Regions from separate parts of the Shewanella sp. SM55 genome, predicted to be linked through region 2. Evidence: riboswitches for the same ligand, from Rfam matches in the RefSeq annotation. Region 2 holds a riboswitch; the other holds the start of a gene.
What was found. Region 2 has a riboswitch for cobalamin ahead of L5L91_RS06430 (TonB-dependent receptor). Riboswitches for the same ligand answer to the same signal wherever they lie in the genome.
Positions count from the first base shown of each region.

Region 1 (12,638 bases), 160 kb from region 2:
GAGAATGGTTCTAAAAATTTAAAATATATTGATCAAGATGAATATGCTAAGTTTTGTAGTAATCAGCTAGCAAAAATGAATGCTAATAAAGCTGAGCGTAGAAAAATCGCTCACCTCATGAAATTTATAGAAAATATTGAAGTCTTTTCACCGGAAAATACTCACATTATTTTAAAGTTTTTTCTTCAAGCTTACGGTGATAACTTTAAGACTAAAGAATTATGTGACAAACATCTTCAGCCAATATTCGATGCTTTAGTGCTGAATGCAAAAGATTTTTGTGAAATATATAGGATTAAGGAAGTTTTTCAGCCTAAGTCAGAGATAGTTAATGATTCAATTACGTTGAATGTTGGGAACTCTGAGGTTGGCAAATCAGAGTGTTTTATTAAGAATTGGATCTGTTCATGTAATGTGACAAAAATAATTATTTCTGAACCGTATTTTAAAATTGAAGATTTGATTTTTATATCTAGGGCGATCGATATGGACTTTGATATTGACATAAAAATACTTTCAAGTTTAGAGTCGTATTCAGAATTGTCAAATGCAATGGTTAATGATGGTGGTTTTTCAGATCTAGATGAGTATATTGAAAAGTTTTGGAAAGAAAATATCTGCCCTGATAGAAACCCTAGAGTGGAATTCGTATTCTGTGGGACAGCTAATGATAAGTCTCCGGTTATACATGATAGGTGGTGGCTTAGTTGTGATGGAGGCAGCGGTATTAAAATCGGAACATCTATTGGTGGTATTGGGAAAAAGATATCTGGAATTGAAAAAATGTCACATTTAGGTACTTTAGATACTTTGGAAAATTTAAATGAAATTTTCCAAAAGAATATGAAAGAACATAAAGGACATACGACTAAATATAAATCTGCAATGATCTCTTAGGAAATGGTGACTTTATATATTTATCAATTCTGTTTTTATGGATAATACATCATATATTTTATATAGATTGCTCACATACTTGCATGTTCACTGATCCCCTGCGAAGTTGCTGAAGGGCGTTGAAGAAAATAGCGTGACGCAGACAGGACGTCTGCGTAGCTTTCGGGGGGAAGGGACGCCCCATCGGAAGCGTTAGCTATTTTCGAATAAGCACGAAGCCACTAATCAATGCATGTAACTTCGCTAGGGGCGTCTTGGAGAATCCAAGGAGGATAGGACGAGCAGTCCTCCTTGGTCGGGTGTGGGGTGAAGCCCCACGACTTTAACGATTAATTCAAACGAAGTTTGAAAGTTTAAGCCCTGCGGGTGATTGCAGATCCCAATCACTCGGGATCATAATCCAACACTGGCGCCAGCCACTTCTCCGTCTCTGCGACAGTCATCCCTTTACGCTTGGCATAATCTTCCACTTGATCGCGGCCTATGTTACTCACGCCAAAGTAGCGCGATTTCGGGTGGGCGAAATACCAGCCCGATACTGCTGCTGTGGGGAACATGGCGTAGCTTTCGGTGATGTTCAAGTCGATGGTTTCATCGGGCTTGAGCAAGTCCCATAACAAGCCTTTTTCTGTGTGATCGGGGCAAGCTGGGTAACCCGGTGCGGGGCGTATACCTTTGTATTTCTCACGGATTAAGGCTTCGTTGCTTAACTGCTCATCGGCCGCATAACCCCAAAATTCTTTACGCACGCGTTCGTGCATCCGCTCGGCAAAGGCTTCGGCCAAACGGTCGGCTAAGCATTTGAGCATGATGGCGTTGTAGTCGTCGTGGTTGGCTTCAAAACGCGCCACATGTTCGTCTATGCCGTGGCCTGTGGTCACCGCAAAGCCGCCCATGTAATCGGCGACGCCTGAGTCTTTTGGCGCAACAAAGTCGGATAGGCAGAAGTTGTCGTTGCCGACACGTTCAAGCTGCATCCGCAGGTGATGTGTAGTCATTTCGACTGTGGTACGCGACTCATCTGTGTAGAGCTCAATGTCGTCGTAATTGACGGTATTGGCGGGGAATAAGCCGATAACCGCTTTTGCCGTGAGCCACTTTTCTTCGATGATTTGTTTGAGCATGGCCTGACCATCGGCGAACAGCTTTTGCGCCTCGACGCCGACGACTTTATCGGTAAGGATTTCAGGGTAATGGCCGTGCAATTCCCACGAGCGGAAAAACGGTGTCCAGTCGATACGCTCGACTAAATCTTCTAACGGATAATTATCAAACACTTGGCGACCGAGCACGTTTGGCGTGAACGGGGTGTAATTGGCCCAATCGTGTTGGCAGCGGTTTTCACGGGCCGCTTCGAGTGAGACTATCTCTTTGCGCTTGGCTTGGGATAGGCGCTTAGTGCGCATGTCGTCGTATTCGGCATAGGTTTCGTCTATGGTCGCTTGGCGAGTCTCGTTGTTGATGAGTTTACTCACCATAGGCACGGCGCGGGACGCATCGGCAATATAAATAGCACCATGGGGATAATGGGGCGCAATTTTCACCGCTGTGTGGATTTTAGAGCAAGTGGCGCCGCCGATAATCGCCGGAATGGTTAAGCCTTCACGGTGGAAGGTTTTCACGTTATGCACCATCTCGTCCAGACTCGGAGTGATGAGGCCCGACATGCCGATGATATCGATATTGTGTTCTTTCACCGCGTCGAGAATTCGCTCCACCGACACCATCACACCTAAATCGAATACCTCAAAACCGTTACAGGCGAGCACTACGCCGACGATATTCTTGCCGATATCGTGCACGTCACCTTTTACTGTCACCATCAAAATCTTGCCATTAGATTGGCCTTCGACCTTTTCTAGCTCGATATAGGGGTTTAAGTAAGCCACGGCTTTTTTCATCACCCGCGCCGATTTTACCACCTGCGGCAGGAACATTTTGCCCGAGCCGAATAAGTCGCCGACTACGTTCATGCCGTCCATCAAGGCGCCTTCAATCACATCCAGCGGACGTTTCGCTTCTTGGCGAGCGGCTTCGGTATCTTCATCGATAAATTCGGTAATGCCTTTCACTAGCGCATGGGATAAGCGTTGGCTCACCGGCCAGCTGCGCCATTCTAAATCTTCTTTCTTGCCCACCTGCGCGCCATCACCGCGGAATTTCTCTGCGATTTCAAGTAACTGCTCGGTATTGCTTGAGCCTTCAATTGGGCAGGGCAAGTTAAGCACCACGTTTTCGACCCGCACTTTTAGCTCAGGATCGATATCGTCGTAAATGGCTAATTGGCCCGCGTTGACAATGCCCATGTCCATGCCGACTTTAATGGCGTGGTACAGGAATACCGCGTGAATCGCCTCGCGCACTGGGTTGTTACCGCGGAACGAGAACGACACGTTCGACACGCCGCCCGAAATCATCGCGTGGGGCAGGGTGGCTTTAATCGCTTTAATGGCATCAATAAAATCGACGGCATAGTTGTCGTGTTCATCGATACCCGTGGCAATCGCAAAGATATTCGGGTCGAAGATGATGTCTTCGGGCGGAAAGCCGACCTTATCGACCAGCACCCGATAGGCGCGGGTACAAATTTCGATTTTACGCGCTTTAGTGTCGGCCTGACCTTGCTCATCGAATGCCATGATAATGGCCGCCGCGCCGTAGCGTTTCACTAAGGTGGCTTGCTCGATAAACTTGGCTTCGCCTTCTTTGAGGGAAATAGAGTTAACTATGCCCTTGCCTTGAATACATTTGAGGCCAGCTTCAATCACTTCCCATTTAGAGGAGTCGATCATAATAGGTACGCGGCTGATGTCGGGTTCAGAGGCAATCAAGTTTAAAAACTTGTGCATGATCTCGGCGCCATCGAGCATGCCTTCGTCCATGTTGATGTCGATGATTTGCGCGCCGCTTTCAACCTGCTCGCGGGCGACATCGAGCGCTTGCTCAAACTTGCCTTCTTTGATCAGCTTTAAAAACTTAGCCGAGCCTGTGACGTTGGTGCGCTCACCCACGTTAACGAACAGGGATTGGGCGTCGATAGTCAGTGGTTCCAAACCGGCTAAGCGGCAAGCTACGGGAATATCGGGCAACACGCGCGGGTTATGTCTGTCGACCGCTTCGCGGATCACGCGGATATGTTCAGGCGTACTACCACAACAACCGCCGATAATATTGAGCATGCCTTCGCGCGCCCAATCTTCGATCACATTCGCCATGTCTTCTGGGGTTTCATCGTAACCGCCAAACTCGTTCGGCAGGCCTGCATTCGGATGCGCCGACACATAACACTCACTGATGCGGGATAATTCTTCCACATAGGGGCGTAATTCTTTTGGCCCAAGTGCACAGTTAAGACCGATAGATAAGGGCTTGATATGACGAAGGGAATTGTAAAAGGCTTCGGTCGTTTGGCCAGTCAGTGTGCGGCCAGAGGCATCGGTAATGGTGCCCGAAATCATGATTGGCAATCTGTCTTTTGAATGCTGACCGAATAAGTCATCGAATACCGATTCAATCGCAAACAGCGCGGCTTTGGCGTTTAAGGTATCGAATATGGTCTCGACCATAATGATATCCGCGCCGCCTTCAATCAGTGCCTTAGTGGATTCTTTGTAAGCAATCACTAACTCATCGAAGCTGACGTTGCGGTAGCCTGGGTCGTTCACATCAGGGCTAATCGAACACGTACGGTTAGTGGGGCCTAACACACCGGCGACGTAGCGTGGAATGCCTGTGGCAGCAAAGGCTTCATCACAGGCTTCACGGGCGAGGCGCGCGCCGACTAAGTTAATTTCGGCGGACAGCGACTGCATGTCGTAGTCTGCCATGGCGATGGTGGTGGCGTTAAAGGTGTTGGTTTCAATGATGTCGGCACCGGCGTTTAAGTAGTCGGTGTGAATTTGTTTGATGATGTGAGGCTGTGACAACACCAAGAGGTCGTTGTTACCTTTGACATCCGTATGCCAATCTTTAAAGCGTTCGCCGCGATAGTCCTCTTCTTCCAGCTTGTAGCCTTGGATCATAGTGCCCATGGCACCGTCTAAGATCAGAATGCGCTCTGCAAGCTGTTTGCGAATGTCTGCTAATATTTGGCTGGCTTTGGTTGAGGGTATCGTCATAAATAATTACCTTAAATACAGCTAAGTTAAGTCCAAAAATCGGCCATTGTTATGCTAAGTGCATTTTATTGTCGTCAGCCGACATTTTTTGAATACTTGTTCTTAAAAATTTGCTTTGGACATTTAAACGTATAGACGTCCATAATACGCGACTTATGATTGTCAGGGCAAGATGAAAGTCAAAGGCATTAGGAGCGAGAATCGAGAATCGAGAATCAAGAATTTAGGCACTTGGCTTGAGTTCCTAGCATCTAGTCCCTAACTAAAAAGGCATATATGAAACAAGTTCGGTTGTTATTGTTACGCCACGGTGAGTGTGAAGGCGGCGCTATTTTGCGGGGTCGTGTGGATGTGCCTTTGAGTAAAAAGGGTTGGCAACAAATGTCGGCAGCAGTTGAGTCACAGGCCAGCGTGTGTAGCGCGATTTATAGCTCGATTTCACGCCGCTGCGCCGATTTTGCCCACGCTTTTGCCGCCGAGTTGCATTCGACGGCGGCACTGATATCTGAGTCAAGGCCATTGCAGGCGCAGTGTTTGTCGGGTTTACAGGAAATTGATTTTGGTGATTGGGACGGTTGTCGGCTCGATGAACTGTATCAACAAGAGGGCGAACGCTTAGCTGCGTATTGGCAAAACCCTTGGCAAACTCCGCTGCCTAATGGTGAAACTATGGCAAGTTTTGAGTCGCGGGTGAATGGGACGATTGACCAGATACTCGCCGCCGAGTTTGAACGATTGACCCTTGACTCACATAAAATGGGTAATGAAAACAGTGCCGTTAATGAAACCGCTGACAATATGCCAGCCACTCAAGTGTGGGTCGTGACCCACGGCGGGGTGATCCGTCACTTAATGGCGCGTGCCCTAGGGGTTGAACGGGCGGTGGGGTTTTATAGTCAACTCGATTTACCCGTGGCGGCCGTGGTGAGCATTAATGTGCTGCAAGATGAACAGGGTGTCTGCTATTGGCGTTTAGATTGGCCTAGTGGGCGCAGGTGTTGAGGCCTTATTTCACTATCTCGGCGCTATCATGTAGGCGTGATCGTTTGGCGAGAATAAGCTGACATGAAAATATTCTGATTTAAACAGCATTGCCTAATGGTATAGATGTAGGATAATGCTTTTCCCTGACGTTTGAACCAGATAGCGTATTACATGCGCAATGAGTGATAACGTCGCAGAAATAGGTGTTGGGAATAGACTCTCTTTGTTCGAATCGCTCCGTTGTTTTAATTCACAGTGGCGTTGTTAACAAAGAGCATATCAACCCAAACATAATAGGGAATCGGGGAACTGCTCGTCAGTCAGCCCGAACTGTGCCCGCAACTGTGAGTAGTGAAAAAGATCTCGAATCTTCTTCCCTACGAGTCAGGAGACCTGCCTATTTCTGTTATCGCTGCGTGCAGCCTTAGTTCTCGAGCGGGTGACTCGAGGGAGCAGATGACAATATGCACAACCTTTTTTATACAGGTTTGGACTCGATAGGAGCGCCGCTTAGGTGAAACTTTCCGCAATCCAAACTAATAGCCCCGTGAATGACAGTGACACTAACCCGTCATTGAGCCCGTCAGTCGCGCTCAATGTGAGCCAGTTGAGCTGGTGTATCGATGGCAAAACCATACTTTCCGATATTAACTTTACGCTGCCAACGGGGCAGATGCTGGGGCTGATTGGGCCTAACGGTGCGGGCAAGTCTAGCTTGCTGCGCTGTTTGTATCGGTTTGTTCGCCCAACTCAGGGCAAAATTACCCTTTTTGATCAAGATATTGAGCGCTTGTCGCCCAAGGCGTTTGCCTGTCGCGTCGCCGTAGTACAGCAGGATACACCGCACTATTTTGACCTCACCACAGAGCAATTAGTCAGCATGGGCTTAACGCCCCACAAGGGTATGTTCGATACCAATTCGAGCTGTGATATTGAGCGTATTGCTAAGGCTTTAGAGAAAGTCGGCTTGAGCCATAAGATGCACCAACAATATGAGCACTTATCTGGCGGTGAAAAGCAACGCGCCTTGATTGCCCGCGCCATAGTGCAGCAGCCGCAGCTTTTAATCCTCGATGAGCCAACGAACCACCTCGATGTGCGCTATCAAATTCAAATCCTCGAATTGGTGCGTAGCCTTGGCATCAGCGTGATTGCCTCTATTCATGATCTTAATTTAGCCAGTGCCCTGTGCGACAGTTTGCTGTTGATCCATAACGGGGACGTCAGCGCTATGGGGACGCCAACCGAAGTATTAACCGAGGCGCGAATTGGCGATGTGTTTGGCGTGTGTGCTCAGGTATCGCCCCATCCACAACATAAAAAGCCCTTAATCAGCTATTTTTATGGTTATCACCATGTAGATCATGGCCTGAATGAGCGAGGCGAGGGCGGATGACTCTGGGGAGTAAAAAATATTTCATCTCATATTTGGGGCGTATCGTGACACCGTTGACGAGACAACAACTGATGCTGCTCGTATTAGGTATCATCACTTTGATAACGCCTATTGCCGCGACGAGTTTTGGTGCGGCGAACATCAGTTTTACGGATGTTATTCAAGTATTTATCAATAAAGCGACGAACCTCACTCAAGCCAATGGCATGACTGAGCGCATTGTGATGGAGCTCAGGTTGCCGCGCATTTTACTGGCTTTTGTGGCGGGAGCGGGTTTGTCACTGGCGGGCAGTGTGTTGCAAACCGTGACTCGCAATCCGCTCGCCGATCCCTATTTGTTTGGCATTAGCTCTGGCGCGTCCTTTGGCGCTGTGGTGATGTTGACCTTATTCACTGGCTCTGGATTTTTTGATAATGCGGGCATGGCGGCACATTCTGGGCTTTTTAGCGGTTCGGGTGCCTTGTCTGGATTACTTTGGTTTAGCTTGCCCTTGGGCGCTTTTATTGGCGCGAGTTTGTCGGTGTTGATAGTGCTTGCTTTGTCAGGCTTAGGGCTCAATAGCCAAGTGGAGCGCATGCTGCTCTCTGGTGTGGCGACCTCCTTTATGTTCGGCGCATTAACGAGTCTGCTGCTGTATTTCGCCAGTCCGCAGGCGACAGCCTCTGTGCTGTTTTGGAGTTTAGGCAGTTTCGCTAAGGCCAGTTGGTCCTTGTTAGTACTGCCGACACTGGTGATTGGCGCGAGTTTATTCATTATTTTAGGCATGAAACGGCAGATCATGGCGTTGCAGGCGGGGGATGAAACGGCGCATACCTTAGGGGTGAATGTGCCTAAGCTGCGTCTCAATATGTTGCTGCTCTGCTCCTTGATTACCGCTATTTTGGTGGCTACCTGTGGCGGTATCGGTTTTGTCGGGTTAATGATCCCCCACACAGTACGCATGCTGTTCCCCGGTCGTCAGCCGATTTTATTAACGGCGTTGGTGGGCGGATTATTTATGGTGTGGATTGATGTATTAGCGCGCTGTTTATTGGGTAATCAAGAGTTGCCTGTGGGCATTATCACGGCCGCCATAGGTAGCATGTTCTTTTTGCTGATTTTGCGTAAGCGTAGAGTCATGCCGTAAATACAAGGTCATGCCGTAGGCACCTAGTCAGGACGTAAACCCAGAGTTAAGTCGTCATCCTAGAGTCATGTCGTAAGTGCAGACTGACGGGATAATCAGTATTTCTGTTGATATCCCACCCGCGATTGGAAATGCACAATTGGACATGTTCGTCATAAACGCGGGATGCGTTGTGGTTATTTAATGTAGATTACAAAGTGGAGTGTGGATGTCTCAGTCAGCCGTGTCTTTTCAAATAAGCCCTGTGAGTAAAGCGCAGGATCTGGTGATTCTGCAGAAAATTGATCTTAAGACTAAGCCGCCCGGTGCCTTAGGTCAGCTCGAATCCTTAGCCTTGCAGATTGCCCGCGTGCAAGCGACTGATTTGCAACAAACGGGGCAGCCACAAACGGATGTGCTCAAAATAGTCCGTCCAACCATGTTAGTGTTTGCGGGGGATCATGGCATTGCCGCAGAAGGCGTGTCGATTGCCCCTAGCGAAGTGACTCACCAAATGGTGCAAAACTTTGCCCATGGCGGCGCGGCGATTAACGTTTTTTGTCGGCAGGTGGGCTTTAAGCTCGAAGTGATCGATTGCGGTATGTTAACGCCAGTTGAAGGGGTTGAAGGCATTATCGATCAACGTCTTGGCGCGGGCACAGGGGCGATTCATTTAGAACCCGCGATGGCGCTGGAAACCGTCGATAAAGGCTTTGCTATGGCGCGCGATTTGATTGAACGTCACCATCAAGCGGGTTGTAACTTAGTCGCCTTTGGTGAAATGGGCATAGGCAATACCTCCTCTGCTGCGGCTATTATGGCGGCGATTATGCAGCTGGATGTGATTGATTGCGTTGGCCGTGGTACTGGCATTAATAGCGAAACCTTAGAACGTAAACTGATGCTGATTGAGCTCGCGTTATTACTGCATCAAAGCGCCTTAACTGGACCTAAGTCAGTGTTAGCTTGCCTAGGAGGCTTTGAAATTGTGCAGATGACGGGAGCTATGTTAGCTGCCACTGAACGTAAAATGCTGGTGGTCGTGGACGGTTTTATCGCGACAGCGGCGGCATTAGTCGCGGTGCAAATCGCCCCCAATGTGCGTGATTATTTGATTTTTGCCCATCAATCCGATGAGCAAGGTCATCTGCGAATGTTAGAATTTTTGCAAGCTAAACCTTTATTATCCCTAGGGCTAAGGTTAGGCGAAGGTACGGGTGCAGCCTTGGCGTTGCCGCTTATTCAAGCCTCAGTAAATTTTTACAATCAAATGGCGAGTTTTAGTGATGCGGGGATTGAGGCTGTTGTATGATGTGCTCTGCTAAGTCGCTTATTTTACTTATTTAAAATAATAGCTTTTTAGCCAACCGTTTTAATTTTAAACCTTGCAGCAAGTGTGAATTCACTAAGGATGCTTTATGTCAGAACGCGAAAGCTGGCACAAAGAGATAGATTTATTTTTAGTTGCCATGGGCTATTTTACCCGCATTCCTATGCCTAAGTGGGTCGAAGTCGATAGCGATAAGTTGAATAAGGCCAGCCGTTATTTCGGTCTCGTCGGTCTTCTGGTCGGTTTGTTAAGCGCCATAGTGTTTTGGCTGACGCAGAACTGGCTCCCCGCCGGCGTTTCTGTTCTTTTAGCTATGTTGGTTGGCGTCTTGCTCACGGGCGGATTCCATGAGGATGGCCTCGCCGATACCTTCGACGGTTTTGGCGGGGGTTGGACGGCTGAAGACAAGCTGCGGATCATGAAAGACTCGCGCCTTGGCAGTTATGGCGCACTGGCGCTGATGTTGGCCTTGCTGCTGAAATGGCAGTTGCTAGTCGAGTTGGCTCTGTACGATCCTGTCGTGGCGGGTTCAGCACTTATCGTCGCGCACACTGTGAGTCGTGTGGTATCAGCCAGTATCATCTTTAGTGAAAAATATGTCCGCGATGACGAAACCAGTAAGTCTAAGCCGCTATCGCAACATCAAGGCATTAATGAGCTGCTTATCCTGATCGCCAGCGGCGTATTAGTGCTGTTATTCCTCAAGGGGTTAGCGGCATTGTCATTGCTATTGGTGATGATAGGACTGCGCCGTTTGATCATAGTGATCTTTAGACGCCAGATTGGCGGTTACACGGGTGATACCTTAGGCGCGGCGCAGCAAATATCTGAAATTGTGTGTTATTTTGTATTGCTCGTTGTGGGTAACATACTGTGATCCATCTCGTCCTAGGCGGCGCCCGTAGCGGTAAGAGTCACTACGGCGAAGCCTTAGTGCGTCAGTACACTGCGCTCGGCTTCGATGCATGCTATGTGGCGACGGCGCAGGCGCAGGCGCTAGATGATGAAATGGCGACACGTATCGCCAAGCATCAAGCGGGACGATCGGACGATGGTATCGAATGGCAATTGTTTGAAGAGTCGCTCGCCCTCACTGCACTGTTAAAACAGTTAGCAAAACCTGGGCGAGTGATTTTAGTAGACTGTTTAACTCTTTGGTTAACGAATCAATTACTTGCATCGAACATTAACATCGATGATGAACCCGCGCCGACTGAGTGGAATGCGACTGACTTTGCCACTTCCACCTTTGCCGTTTCAACCTCTGCCACTTCAACCTCTGCCACTTCAACCTCTGACGATAAAGCTCATGCGAGTTGGCAGGCCGAGAAAACCGCTTTTGTGGATTCCCTCGTCGAGCTTGAGGGAGTGGTGATTTTGATCAGTAACGAAGTCGGTTCTGGCATAGTGCCCTTAGGTGAGTTGAGCCGACAATTTGTCGATGAAGCAGGCTGGTTAAATCAAGCCGTGGCGACCTTAGCGGACAATGTCACCTTAGTGGTCGCCGGTTTACCCTTAGCATTGAAACCACTTTAGACTTTGGGCTCAGTCCACGTTTTAAGCTTAAGTTGCATACTTAAGTGATTTTTAGACTGAGCTGTTATGTTAATGACTGCAAACTAGAATAAGCCTTTTAAACCTATGTCCTCTCCAAACACAGACAACACAGCCTGTGCTAATGCACTCGATACCGCTGACACACCTGTAGTTAATACGCTTGCGGTTAATTCACCTCGGCGCGCGGCAGTCTTGATGGTGCAGGGCACTACATCGGATGCGGGCAAGAGCACCTTAGTCGCAGGCATTTGTCGTTTGCTCGCTCGTCAGGGGATTAAGGTTGCGCCCTTTAAGCCGCAAAATATGGCGCTCAATAGCGCTGTCACTATTGATGGCGGCGAGATTGGCCGCGCACAGGCCTTGCAAGCCGTGGCCTGTTATCTTGAGCCCCATACCGATTTTAATCCCATACTGCTTAAACCAAGCTCGGACACGGGCGCGCAAATTATCGTTCATGGCAAAGCCCTGACAACACTCGAAGCCTCGGCCTTTTTTGGGCCTAAATCTAAGGATTATAAGGCAATGGCGCTTGGCGCTGTGCTGGAATCCTTCGAGCGATTGACGGCCCAGTATCAAACCATAGTGGTGGAAGGCGCGGGTAGTCCAGCGGAGATCAATCTGCGTGAAGGTGATATTGCCAACATGGGATTTGCCGAAGCTGTGGATTGCCCTGTGATTATCATTGCCGATATCGATAAAGGTGGCGTATTTGCCCATTTGGTCGGGACCTTGGCCTTGTTATCAGAATCCGAACAGGCGCGGGTAAAGGGCTTTGTGATCAACCGTTTCCGTGGTGATATTAGCCTGTTGCAATCAGGGCTCGATTGGCTTGAAGCTTATACTCAAAAACCTGTTTTAGGCGTGTTGCCTTATCTGCATGATTTACATCTCGATGCCGAAGATGCGCTGATAAGCTCGCCGACTAAAGGTGCTAACAGCCGCTTAAAAGTGCGGGTATTAGTGTACCCGAGGATCAGTAATCACACGGATTTTGATCCGCTGCGGCTGCATCCCGATATTGATTTTGATTATGTGTCGTTGCAAACCCAAGCCGCGAGTCACGCGACTCATTTGCCCGCTGCCGATGTATTGATCTTACCCGGTAGTAAGAATGTGCGCGCCGATTTAGCCTTTTTACGCCAGCAAGGCTGGGATAAAGATATCGCCACACACCTGCGTTACGGCGGCAAAGTGCTCGGCATTTGCGGCGGCTATCAAATGTTAGGCCAAAGCATTGCCGATCCCTTAGG
Region 1 is NZ_JAKKRS010000003.1:394,766-407,403, forward strand. Features, by position in the region: gene L5L91_RS07045 (hypothetical protein) at 1-897, shown strand, start outside; gene metH (methionine synthase) at 1,281-5,015, opposite strand; gene L5L91_RS07055 (histidine phosphatase family protein) at 5,292-6,017, shown strand; cobalamin riboswitch at 6,239-6,415, shown strand; gene L5L91_RS07060 (ABC transporter ATP-binding protein) at 6,514-7,395, shown strand; gene L5L91_RS07065 (FecCD family ABC transporter permease) at 7,392-8,522, shown strand; gene cobT (nicotinate-nucleotide--dimethylbenzimidazole phosphoribosyltransferase) at 8,731-9,813, shown strand; gene L5L91_RS07075 (adenosylcobinamide-GDP ribazoletransferase) at 9,920-10,708, shown strand; gene cobU (bifunctional adenosylcobinamide kinase/adenosylcobinamide-phosphate guanylyltransferase) at 10,705-11,367, shown strand; gene L5L91_RS07085 (cobyric acid synthase) at 11,473-12,638, shown strand, end outside.
Region 1: it holds a riboswitch for cobalamin, as region 2 does, so the genes downstream of both, L5L91_RS07060 (ABC transporter ATP-binding protein) here and L5L91_RS06430 (TonB-dependent receptor) in region 2, are expected to answer to the same signal.

Region 2 (12,638 bases):
CATCGCGGCCGATATCTTCACGGGCGAATGACCAATGCAGAATCGTCACAGGGCCAGTCAGCATGCCTTTTACAGGCTTGTCGGTAAGACTTTGGGCAAACTCGGCCCAATCAACCGTCATCGCATTTGGACGACTAACATCACCATAGATCAACGGTGGCTTAACACAGCGTGAACCATAACTTTGCACCCAACCATTTTTGGTAAAGCCAACGCCCGCAAGCTGCTCACCAAAGTATTCCACCATATCGTTGCGCTCGGCCTCACCATGAACCAGTACATCGATACCAAGTTTAAGCTGGCGGTCGATAGTATCGCGGGTGACTTGTTGTAATTGCTCTGTATATTGTGCATCACTCAGATCGCCCTTGCGCCAGCGACTGCGTAGTCCACGGATTGCTGGTGTTTGTGGGAAGGAGCCAATGGTGGTGGTCGGCAACAGAGGTAAACGGTATTTCTGCTGCTGCACTGCTTGGCGTACGCTGAAATCACTGACGCGCTCATAATCGGCAGATGTCAACGCGGCAACGCGGGCAATCACTTGACTGTCGGCAGCCTGCGCTTTCGCCTCGCGGCGCGCCAAACAGGTTTGCACAATCTCTTTTGCCGCGACTGATTCAGGTGCCAGTAGCAATTGGCGCACATTGGCCAGTTCGAGTAATTTCTGCTTCGCAAACGCGAGTTGTTGACGCAGCGCGGGCTCAAGCGTGGCTTCCACCTCTAAATCCACAGGGCTGTGCAGGAGTGAGCAAGAAGTACCGATCCACAAGCGATCTCCGAGATCACGGGCAACCGCGCCTATGCGTTCGGCAATCAAATCCGCCTCTGCCGCCCACACGTTGCGGCCATTGACCACACCCGCCGACAGAATTTGATCTTGACCAAGCGCATTAGCAAAGACCGCCAATTGATCCGGCGCGGTGACTAAATCGACATGCAACCCCGCGACCGGTAAGGCCGATACCAGCGCTTGATGGTGTGCGATACCGCCGTAATAACTGGTAAGAAGGATCTTCACCTTCGTAATGCTGAGGGCTTGATACGCCTCAGTGATCGCCGCTTGCCATTCGCCATCCAATTCCAATGCGAGAATGGGCTCATCGAGCTGTACCCATTGCACTCCCTGAGCAGCGAAACGCGCCAAGATGTCAGCATAAGCAGTTAATAAATTAGGCAATAAACTTAACTTATTGAACTCTTGACCCACAGTTTTAGCAAGGTGCAAGTAACTAACAGGGCCGAGTAGCACAGGTTTTGCTTTATAGCCTAGCGCTTGCGCTTCGCTGACTTCATCAAAAAACTGCTCGTAAGCAATCGAAAACTCTTGGTTTTGCGTCAGCTCTGGCACCAAATAATGATAGTTAGTATTGAAATACTTGGTCATTTCAGAAGCTGGCGCATCTTGGCCCGTTGGCGCTCTGCCGCGGGCAACACGGAATAAAGTATCGAGATCGATTGCCCCTTCACCACGATGACGCTCAGGAATGGCATTTAAAGTCGCGCTTAAGGTCAGCACTTGATCATAAAAGGCAAAATCACCTACGGGAACTTGCTCAATGCCAGCAGCAGCTTGCCACTGCCAATGGGTGTGGCGAAGTTCACTCGCCACTTCACGTAATTGTGCCTGAGTGCTCTCACCACGCCAGTATTTTTCTAAAGCAAATTTCAATTCACGACGACGCCCGATACGGGGAAAACCAAGACTATTTAATTGCATACTCTATCTTCCTTTATTTGAGATAAGCCATATTCGGCACTTGCACCCACCAGATTGTTTTCTCTTGGCACTTTTCAGCACTTCAGCCTTGATAAATAACAATGGGCGTCTGGACGTCTAGAAGTTTATTGTGTTAGTCTCTATTCCAGCAACCGAATTGATTTCAAGCACAACATGAGCGAAATTCACTTGGAGTGAACATGATCGAACTAAGACACCTGCGAACCTTAATGGCCCTGAAAGAAAGCGGCAGTTTGGCGGGCGCAGCCAAAAAACGTTTTGTCACTCAATCCGCCCTCTCACACCAGATTAAGGAGTTGGAGCAAAGGATTAACTCGCCCATTTTTGTGCGTAAGAGTAAGCCACTGTCATTCACCCAAGAAGGTGCACGCCTGCTGCATCTGGCCGAAGAGATTTTGCCTAAGGTGTTAGAAACCGAGACAGATTTGAAGAATGGGCTGGAAACCGAAACCAATCAGTTGCGTGTCGGCATTGAGTGCCATAGCTGTTTTCGCTGGTTAATGCCTGTAATGGAGCAATTTAGGCAAGATCATCCAACTGCCGAGTTAGACTTGTCGAGCCGCCACTTGTTCGACTCGCTCAATGCCTTAGAAATGGGTGAACTAGATATTGTATTAACCTCAGATCCTGTGCCTGGGCATTCACTCGCCTACCAGCATTTGTTTGATTTTGAAGTGAAGTTAGTGGTTGCTAAGGATCATCCTTTAGCGAAAGAAGCCTATGTCACCCCTAAGCAATTAGCACACTTGCCTATTATCAGTTATCCAGTGCCGTTGACACGTTTAGATATTTATCGCCACTTTTTAGAACCTGCGGGCATAGAGGCGGGCGAGCAAAAAACCTGTGATTTAACCATGATGTTATTGCAACGTATCGCCTGTAAAGACGGCATAGCTGCGCTGCCAAGCTGGTCGATTAATGAAGGACATGGACTGAGTCTCGCTACGGTAAAACTCGGCCAAGAAGGTCTGAAACGACCGCTATTTGGTGCCTATCGCCGCCACAGTGCTAACTCTGCATTGATCCAAAATTGGTTACAACTGGTGGCGAGAGAAGGTTTATCCCGCCAGCAGAAGACGAATTAATGCGGGTGACATTGAGTAAAAAAGCCTGCGAATGCAGGCTTGTTTATTGAGTCAAATGACTATTTCATAGCATCAACAAATTACAGCGGATTCATCAACAATCCACGCATAGACAAGACACGGCGCAGTATCAACCCTGATGAATTAGGATTACGGGTCTGACGCAAATTATGGGCGATCATAAATTCTTGACGCAGATCCTGATCGAGATCTAACGCCTCGAACGCTTCGATGGTTAAGGTCTGTTGTTGATTATCAATCAATGACTTAATCACACTTAAAGGAAATGACTGTTCGGCATTAGCATTTAAATAGGCAAATGCGGTCAGTGCGATAATTTGGCCGAACACACTGAACAGAGCTAAGGTTTGCACTTCGTCAGCATCAACCTCCACACCTTCCATATCCGCTAAGCTATCTACCGCATCCGTTGCAATATCTTCAGTCAGCTTCCAATAACCTTGGACCAACTTTTTATAGGGCTGTGGCAGTTCATCGAGGCGTTCTTTTAAATAGAACGTAAAGGCGTAGCGATAGATATTAACTTGACCTAAGCGGATCAAAGCTTCTTTCAACGAGCGAGTTTTGTGATTTTCCACTACAGCAGCCTGTGCGGAATTACTGCGCATAAGCATGTGCGCTGCCAATGCGGGATCGCTCGAGATAATGTCAATCACATTACGAATGTCGCCTTCAGCAAGGATCGCTTTTTTGAGTGGAATTAGAATCCCTCGGCGGCCAATCACTTGCTCTTCGTTCGCTATGATAGCTCTAACTTGAGTAAAAACCTGTTGCTCAAGATCAGTCATAAGACACTTTACACCTGTTTATTAACAATAAGATGATTCGGTTACAGCTCACATCATACCTAAAATACTAAGAATTTCAGCCATAAACAGCAGAGTAAAATATAAATTACTCCTATTTAGTTATGACTGCCCGCTAACACTATAGATAACGACAATTAAACCACTCTACTAAAACGATATTCAAGACTATACCTATTTTAAGATTTATTCTTTGAACTCAGCGTAAAAAATAAAAAGCCAGACTGAGTCTGGCTTTGTTATTAGATAGCTCATTAATATTTAGAAGCGGTAGCCCACAGTGAAACGAATATCACGGCCTCGACCTGAGTAATAACCATTATATGTTCCACCACCATAATAGCCTGCGCTAACATAATCTTTATCGAATACATTATCGATACGCAGACTGGCAAGCCAAGCATCACGATTATAATTCAAGGCTAAATTACCAAGCACGTAACTTGCTAGCTTATCACCTTGATTAGCGTTATCGCCTTCGATAAAACGATCCCCCGTGTAGATAGCTTCGGCAAATACTTGGAAATGCTCAGCAAAATCCATGCTGACATAACCGCGTCCCGTGTGTTTTGCCACCCAAGACAGCTCTTTGCCATCGTTAGCACCATCGGTAAATTCGGCGTCGGTATAGTTATATTCCAGCCCTAGCTGCAGCGCTTTAGTGATCTGCCAATCCCAATCGGCACCCGCGCCATAACGACGAGAAGCGTCGGCATTAACGTTTGCACCGTTGAAATTTCCACCTATGGGTTTAACTGCACTCGAGTCATAAACAATTTCATCCTCTAAATCGAGACGATATAGGCTGACTCGTAGGGTTTGACTAGCGACAGCCCAATCCCAACCCGCCTCATAGGAACGGCCTGTTTGCGGCTTTAAGCCAAATACGCCCGGCGATGTATAAGCTTGCTCATCCACTTTGGCAAAACGGAAGTTATCATCGGCGCGCACGTAGAGTCTGTGCTCCGCAGTTGGGCGGTAATTTAAACCCAGTTCGAATGCGTGGGCATTTTCGTCTAAATCCATGCCATTAGGATAGACATTGCCATCGACTAACTCATCGGTCACCCGCGCATATCGTCCACCCACAACGTAACTTAAAGTATGACTTAAAGGCACTGTAGCTTGTAGATAGGCGCTTTGCATTTGCTGCACATTACTGCGCGCCATAGTGTCAAAATCAGCCTTACCACGGCTGATGTCTAAACCTGTGACTAGGCTTAGCTCGCCTTGACGCGTACTGTAATTCGCTAACGCTTTAGGGCTAAACATTAACAGTGAGCGTGTGTTATGGCTGTTCGCCCCCCAATTAAGAGAAGACACTAAGGTATCGCTATAATCTAAATCAGCCGCCAGCGCCCAGTTTTGATTAAGCTGATGCTGGTAACCCGTTCGCGCCGCAGTGGTCATCTCGTGGGCATACTCTATCTTATTTGATGAAGCACGGGGATCGTCTTTAAATTGCTTTTCAGTAAGCGAGCCCGGATTTTCACGATCGTTATCGTAGTAGCTGGTTTCAACAAAGAACGAGTCTGTGGCTGTTTTATATTGAATGCGGCCAAGAATAGAGCCGGTTTCGTTGGCATTATGCTGGCGATAGTTGTCACCTTGGTTGTAACTACCGGTGAAAAAGTAACGCCAATCTTTGTTGATCGCGCCAGACACATCACCACGACCTTCATAGGTATCAAAACTACCGCCAGATAACTGCACGCTGCCGCCAGTATTTTCAGGGGACTTAGTGACAATATTAATCACCCCGCCCACGGCTTGATCGCCATAAAGTACACCTGCACTACCCGATAAAATTTCAATACGATCCACTTGATTAAGCGGAATGGCATTAAGGCTAGGTGCGGCGATATCGATATTATTGAGACGACGACCATCAAGTAAAATCAGCGTGTTATTAACGGCAGTGCTGGCGCTAAAACCACGCATAGCAAAGCTAGTTCCAATATTGTTATCCGAAATTTGAATACCGCTTTGACCGCGTAAGACGTCGGTCAAATTAGTCGCGCCACTCATTTCAATAGCCGCAGCATCAATCACATTCACATTGGCAGCAATATTTAACGGGGTCTTATCAGAGCGGCCGATCACGACAAGATGCTCGTCGACTTTAGCTATGCTGGTATCGTCAGCCGCCACAGCGGGCGCGATAATTGAAAAACTGCAAAGGCTGCCGATCAGCAGCGCGATTTTTGTTGGATTTGTTCCCATTTTACCTTTAACTCCTGCAAGGAAAACGGGGCATTGACGCCACGATACCGTTAATTCAGTCGTAAATACTGACGGTGATTATCGCATTTTGAGATCTGCCCACCGAAATCTCAAAAACACCTTTAGGGCCGGTCTCCGGACTTAGGCTATGTTAATCCATTAAAGTTAGATTAACGCGAGACTGACCTTTCACATTCTGACTTTCGGGTTCTGTCTTGAACACACCAATCAAACGCGGTCCTCTCTCACCTTTTACCGTTGCGGGGGCAGTGCCAGAATTTCACTGGCTTCCCGATTATCTCACGACGCTATCATCGCAAGCACCACAGAAGGTTGACTCAAAATTAGGTTCAAAGGGCGTACAACCTGTTAACGCCCAACAAGGCTCAGAGCATATCAGACCTGAGCGCGCGCATTATAGACGTCTATACGGATGAAAGTCCATCAATCTCAAGTTAGCGAGAAAACTCACATGAGCTAGAAAACGCCATCCCAGTTTTTTGCCGCAGGTTTTGGTCTGTCTTTGCTCAAAATCGCCTGACGCTGCTCAGGGGTTTCGCATTGGGCAACGGGGGTAAAATCCAGCGGTTTAATCACTAACGAGTCAGCAGGTTGTACCGGCGACTTGTCAAACATTGGCAAATTCATCGACCAAGAGACCAGCTCCCCCTTTTCGCTGATGCCAACATAACCGTCATTTGCGCCATCTAACCAAGTGAGTCGCGGAATACGTGCAATCAACTTCTCCACATTTTCACGGTTGGCGCGATAACCAACAGGTACCACTTTGCCATCGGGACGCGTAAACACAAAGGAGGCAGGCCCTCGAGTAATGACGCTGCCTTCCTGCCAATATTTATCAAGAATCTCTTGGGCATAGTGAAACCCAAACATATGAGCGTAATCAGTATCGTCGGCCACTATTTGCGGCACGGCCTTATCCCGCAGTAATAAAAAGCCTGAGCCAATGCTGATAATCTCTTTTACCCCTGTGATATTGGTTTTTTTAATCCAATCGACACCACAGTTAATCCCATCGCCCCAAAAATGCGCATCCCCCGTAGGACTTAAAATCGCAAAGGCACAATTGTTTGCCGTCATACTCGCCACATCCTTTAAGGCGCTGCGGATCGAGTAAGCATCACTGCGCCAACCCCAACTCACCACAGTGCCGTCCTTTTTCAAGGCGGCATAGGTGTGTTGAAAATATTCGATCTTCGCCACATCAGTAAGCTGCGGGAGTAACTTTTTCATATTGGTCGACTCTTCAACCTGCCCCCAAATCACAGCACTGCCCTCTTTTTTGAGGGCGACAAAACTGCGTCCTCTGGCAAAGATATCGACAACATCAACTAATTGATCCTGCACATGTAAGCTATTGCCGCCGTAGGGGCCATAACCCCAAGTATGCACCTTGCCATTGGCATCAAGGGCGGCAATGGCCTCTTGATTGGCGAACAACTTGGTAATATTGGTCATGCGGTTTTGTAGGGCTTTGTCGAGGCTATATTTCCCCGCATTGCCCCAGTACACCACAGTGCCATCTTGACGTAGCGCGGCAAACCCGTCCTTAACTGGGACGATTTGCTTAACTCGCTTAAGCTGCTCCGTCACCTCGCGGCTATCACCGCCAGCATAACTGTCACCCCAAGTGATCACCTCACCGGATTTTGTTAACGCCGCAAAGGCCGAACTGTTGGTGACCACAGTCTCGACTGCGGGTAAATCACAGGGAATATGGCGATACTGTGGACTCGGATTTTCCTTAAATTGGATGAGTTTACCGTTATCAAACTGTAGCAATGACTCGTTATTACTTTCCACAACGGCCATAGGTTGAGGATCGCTACAGCCAGAGATCTGCATGGCAACCATGCCCACGAGTAAAACCTTAGGCCAAGTGATTCGATGAGTGAGCATTACTTATTTCCTTATATTTGCTTGGAGATGTCATTCAATGTTGTGCAGCGGACAGAGCGAGAATGGATTGACCTAACATCGCCTAATGTCAAAAATGGGCAGAATTCTAGCAGCTTGTTGATAAAAAGACGAAAATGCTCACAGTTTACTCTGCAAGTCCCCTACACAGGCTAGCGCCTAACTGATGGCATGCTATTCTAAGCCCCCATCACCGCTGTTTAAAGGAGTAACAGTATGACTCGCCCTATTATTCTGGATTGCGATCCCGGCCATGACGACGCCATTGCGCTCATTTTAGCTCTCGCCCATCCAGAGCTGGTTCCACTGGCCGTCACCACTAGTGCCGGCAACCAAACGCCGGATAAAACGCTCAATAATGCCCTGCGGATCTTAACCTTATTAAATCGCAGTGATATTCCTGTCGCTGGCGGCGCCGCCAAGCCATTAGCCCGCGAATTAATCATTGCCGACAATGTCCATGGTGAAACCGGACTCGACGGCCCTGCATTGCCTAATCCAAGTTTTAGTCCTCAAGCCATTACCGCAGTTGAATTAATGGCGCAGCAAATTCGCCAAAGTCATCAGCCAGTAACCTTAATTCCCACAGGGCCGCTGACTAACATCGCCCTTTTACTGGCGAGTCATAGCGAATTACACGCCAAGATCGAACGCATAGTGCTAATGGGCGGTGCAGCCGGTGTCGGTAATTGGACCCCAGCCGCCGAGTTTAATATTTTTGTCGACCCCGAAGCCGCCGATATTGTCTTTAAATCCGGTATTCCCATCACTATGTGTGGGCTCGATGTGACTCATCAGGCACAAATCATGGATGAAGACATAGAACGCATTCGCGCGATTCAAAATCCAATTGCTCAGTGCGTCGCCGAATTATTGGATTTCTTTATGATTTACCACAGAGATCCTAAATGGGGCTTTATTGGTGCGCCATTGCACGACCCCTGCACTATCGCTTGGTTGCTTAAACCTGAGCTATTTGAGGCGCAAGATTGCTGGGTAAGTATTGAAACCCAAAGTGAGTTGACCTTAGGCATGACAGTGGTCGATCGCTATCAGTTAACAGGTAAAGCCGCCAATGCGACTGTGCTGTTTGGGATCGATAGGCAAGGCTTTGTCGATTTACTGGTAGACAGTTTACGCGTCTATGATGCAACTTATCTCAATCGCAGATAAAAATGACAGTGAGTCTTCTATGAGCCAGATACTCGTTATCGGCAGTGCAAATGCCGACCATGTGATGAAATTTGAGTACCTGCCCGCTGCAGGGCAAACCTTAATGAGCCGAGATTACCGCCTCGAACAGGGCGGCAAAGGGGCCAATCAAGCCGTCGCCTGCGCGCGCTTAGCCAAATCAGGTTCACGCACTGATTTTATCTGCCATCTCGGCCAAGACAGTATCGGCGATGATATGCGTCAAAGCTGGATGAAAGATGGCATCAGTGCGGAAGGGATCCGCCAAATAGCCGGACTGAGCACAGGCACTGCCATGATTTTTATCGGTGATAACGGTGAGAATACGATTGGCGTTGCCGCAGGTGCCAACGCCAGCCTTTCACCCGATGACTTAGAAGCTCATTACGCTCTGTTTGCTAATGCGGAGTACTTGTTAGCACAATTGGAAACGCCCGCTGCCACAGTGGCAAAGGCGCTGCAAATAGCCAAGAATCTTGGCGTGACGACTGTACTAAATCCTGCTCCAGCGACGGCACTTGGCCAAGATGTACTCAAGTGGGTAGATATTATTACCCCCAATGAAACCGAAGCAGAAGCCTTAACGGGAGTTGAGATCAACCATATTGATGATGCACACATGGCAGCGCAACTTCTCCACCAGCAGGGAGTAAAGATTGTGGTCATTACCTTAGGTAGCCGTGGCGCATTTATCAGCAGCCCAGGTTTTAATGGGCTAATACCTGCGTTTGAAGTGCAGGCCATAGACACAGTCGCCGCAGGGGATACCTTCAATGGCGCCTTAGTTGTGGGCTTAAGCGAGGGCATGTCGATTGCTGCAGCCGTGGGATTTGCCAATGCAGCCAGTGCCATTACTGTCACTCGCCCAGGCGCACAACGTGCGATTCCCTATCGACAGGAGCTTTCGTACTAAAAACGTAAGACGTTCTGAAGTAGACGCCCTGCGTTAGAACAAAAAATTATAATTTATAAATCAAACACATAAATAATAGTTCCTGAGTACTTAGTTCACTCCAAATAAGTACTCACCTATGTTTACCGCTAACAATTTTGCCGCCAATAACGATGCAAGCTTTCAACCTAAAGTTGCATATACATAATTTACACGCTGATTTCATTCCCATTTAATGAAGATTGCTTATGCTAGCAGGTGCATGTCCGAGTCAAAACGGCTCGGCTACCCTTGTTCAAATAAGGAAGTACCAGATGAAAGCAAAAAGCACAGCTTTACGTAACGTGACCAGCACTAGCCTAATCGGCCTAGGATTATTATTCGCTAGCCAAGCGAGTGCCAACGAATGTGAACTGAAAATTGCCGCCACTGATGCAATGCAATTTGACACTAAAGAGCTGTCTGTACCTGCAAGCTGTAAAGAAGTGACCTTAACCTTAACCCACTCAGGCACTTTGCCAAAAGCAGCCATGGGCCATAACTGGGTATTAACTAAGGCAGCCGATATGTCAGCCGTAGCGACCGAAGGTATGAGCGCCGGTCCTGATGCAGCCTATGTCAAAGCCGGTGATACGCGCGTTATCGCACACACAGATTTAGTGGGCGGTGGCGAATCAACGTCTATCACCTTTAGCACTGCCGGTATGAGCGCCACCGAAGCCTACCAATTCTTCTGCAGCTTCCCAGGTCACTGGGCGATTATGCAAGGCAGTTTCAAGTTAAAAGCTTAAGGTGAATGGCTTAGCCTAACGTTAAGTGATAAAAACAAAAAAGCGGATCTTAGGATCCGCTTTTACATTTCAGCCATTGCATTTAGCCGCACTAATCCATCATGGTCTTGGTTGGATGACTAATGGCGCAAAGCTCGTCGTCGCATTACCGTTAGCGCCGTTCAAGTTAGGATATTCACCCCCTTCCTGTAAGGTGTAATACACATCGACAAAGTCATCGTCATTGGTGAACCAAGCATCCGGCATTACACTTAAAATACCATTGGTGATTTGCGGGATCAGCGCATAACCCTGAGCTTCAGGATCGGGGATCGACTTTAAGATCTGCTCCGCCGCTTCCAACAGCTTAGTGGCCAACACTTTATAGTTAGTACCATCGTCATGCTCCATTAAGATCATGTCCGCAGCCGCCCAACGATAACGCTCCCAATGTATGATGATTTGATTCGGATAATAGGTCGTATCCGCATAATCTAAATAGGGCATTTCGACGATATCGAGCACAGGCTCTTCACGGCTTGGATCAACCCCAGTCACTATGCCGTAAATTTCGGCACGACCAGAAATCCACGGCTCATGGTCATCCTTCAAGGATATCTGTTTGATCACTGTGGTTGAAATAGGCTTGTCTGCCACCGCCTGTGTTTGCGCACGGCTCAGTAGTGCGCCCTCTTTTTTCGCTGACTGCGCCTCGGCAAATGTCGCCCGCATCACCTCTAAGCCAGCCACAAAGGCTTTTTTACTATCGATACCGACCACAAACACTGGCTGCTGCGGCAGGTTATACACGTCTAATTGATGCACTTGCCCATGAATATCAAAGGCTTCAATATAATCCCACTGACTCTCGTCACCATCGGGCTCATAGGCAAATAAAGGAGACTCACCTTGCTGCCATGGGGTCAACATGGCTTCATCTGCCAGGCGCACTTGCACCAGAGAATCCGCTTTGGCACTTAAGCCCTTCACTCGGCGAATTGATGCATCGGCTTTGATGATCACATTATCATTGAGCCTACGCTGAGACAGAATGTCATCGGCATTCACTGCTAACTGATACTGGTTTATTTCAGTCTGTAAGATAGGCGCGAGCTGCGCATATTGATGGCTTAAATCTAACGCCAATGCCCGTTTAGTATTGGTTAACTGCGCTTGTGCATCCAAAGTCGAATCCTTTAGCGACGCTTGTAGTAAGCGTAACGCCTCTCCATCTAAGGCTTGGCCATAACTCAGGGTTGCCGAAGCCGACAAACACAGCAATAAACTGGATTGAAGTAGTTTCATAGGAGTTCCCTTACCTTGATAAAGTTAAACGTGCGTTCGAATTCCTTACATATGAGCACAGAGCAGCATCTAAGTAAATCAAATGATAATAGTTATCGTTAATTATTAATGGTATAGGGTACGTAATCCCGGCTAAATGCGATAAAAACAAGCTAATGACAGCATCAGTAGATCAGTCCAGCCGAACAGAGTGTATGAAGATAAACGAGGAAATAGGATGAAATGAATTGATATGCACAGTTTCGCGAGCGACAAAATCACAAAAGGCAGATCTTAAGATCTGCCTTTTGCTGTTCATCGCCAGAGTGACGTTTCAGAACGCGTTATGCGCGCCCTAACAGTCACACTGGCTTGATAAGACAAGGTTAAACGAATGAGTGTTACTCTTCGTCGAAATCATCTTCATCAAGATCTTCGGCATCAGTTGCCGCTTCAGCCGCTAATGCAGCGGCTAATTTTGCTTTAGCTTGTTTCTCTGAACGACGTTTATTGCGCTCAGTTAACGTGCCTAAAAACACTTGTAATTCAGTTAAGCCCCACGCTTGCGCTTCGGCTTCAGTCGCAAAGCCATCATGGCTCTTAGACACAACTGTTTTAGTTGATGTCATGCGACGAGTGATTTCAGTTTTCCAACCGTTGTCGCCCTGTGTCACGCGAAAATCGTATTTT
Region 2 is NZ_JAKKRS010000003.1:230,710-243,347, reverse strand. Features, by position in the region: gene metE (5-methyltetrahydropteroyltriglutamate--homocysteine S-methyltransferase) at 1-1,717, opposite strand, end outside; gene L5L91_RS06440 (LysR family transcriptional regulator) at 1,918-2,823, shown strand; gene L5L91_RS06435 (HDOD domain-containing protein) at 2,904-3,632, opposite strand; gene L5L91_RS06430 (TonB-dependent receptor) at 3,912-5,873, opposite strand; cobalamin riboswitch at 5,982-6,216, opposite strand; gene L5L91_RS06425 (hypothetical protein) at 6,351-7,793, opposite strand; gene rihA (pyrimidine-specific ribonucleoside hydrolase RihA) at 8,028-8,984, shown strand; gene rbsK (ribokinase) at 9,004-9,915, shown strand; gene azu (azurin) at 10,209-10,685, shown strand; gene L5L91_RS06405 (DUF3103 domain-containing protein) at 10,785-11,969, opposite strand; gene L5L91_RS06400 (DUF3622 domain-containing protein) at 12,350-12,638, opposite strand, start outside.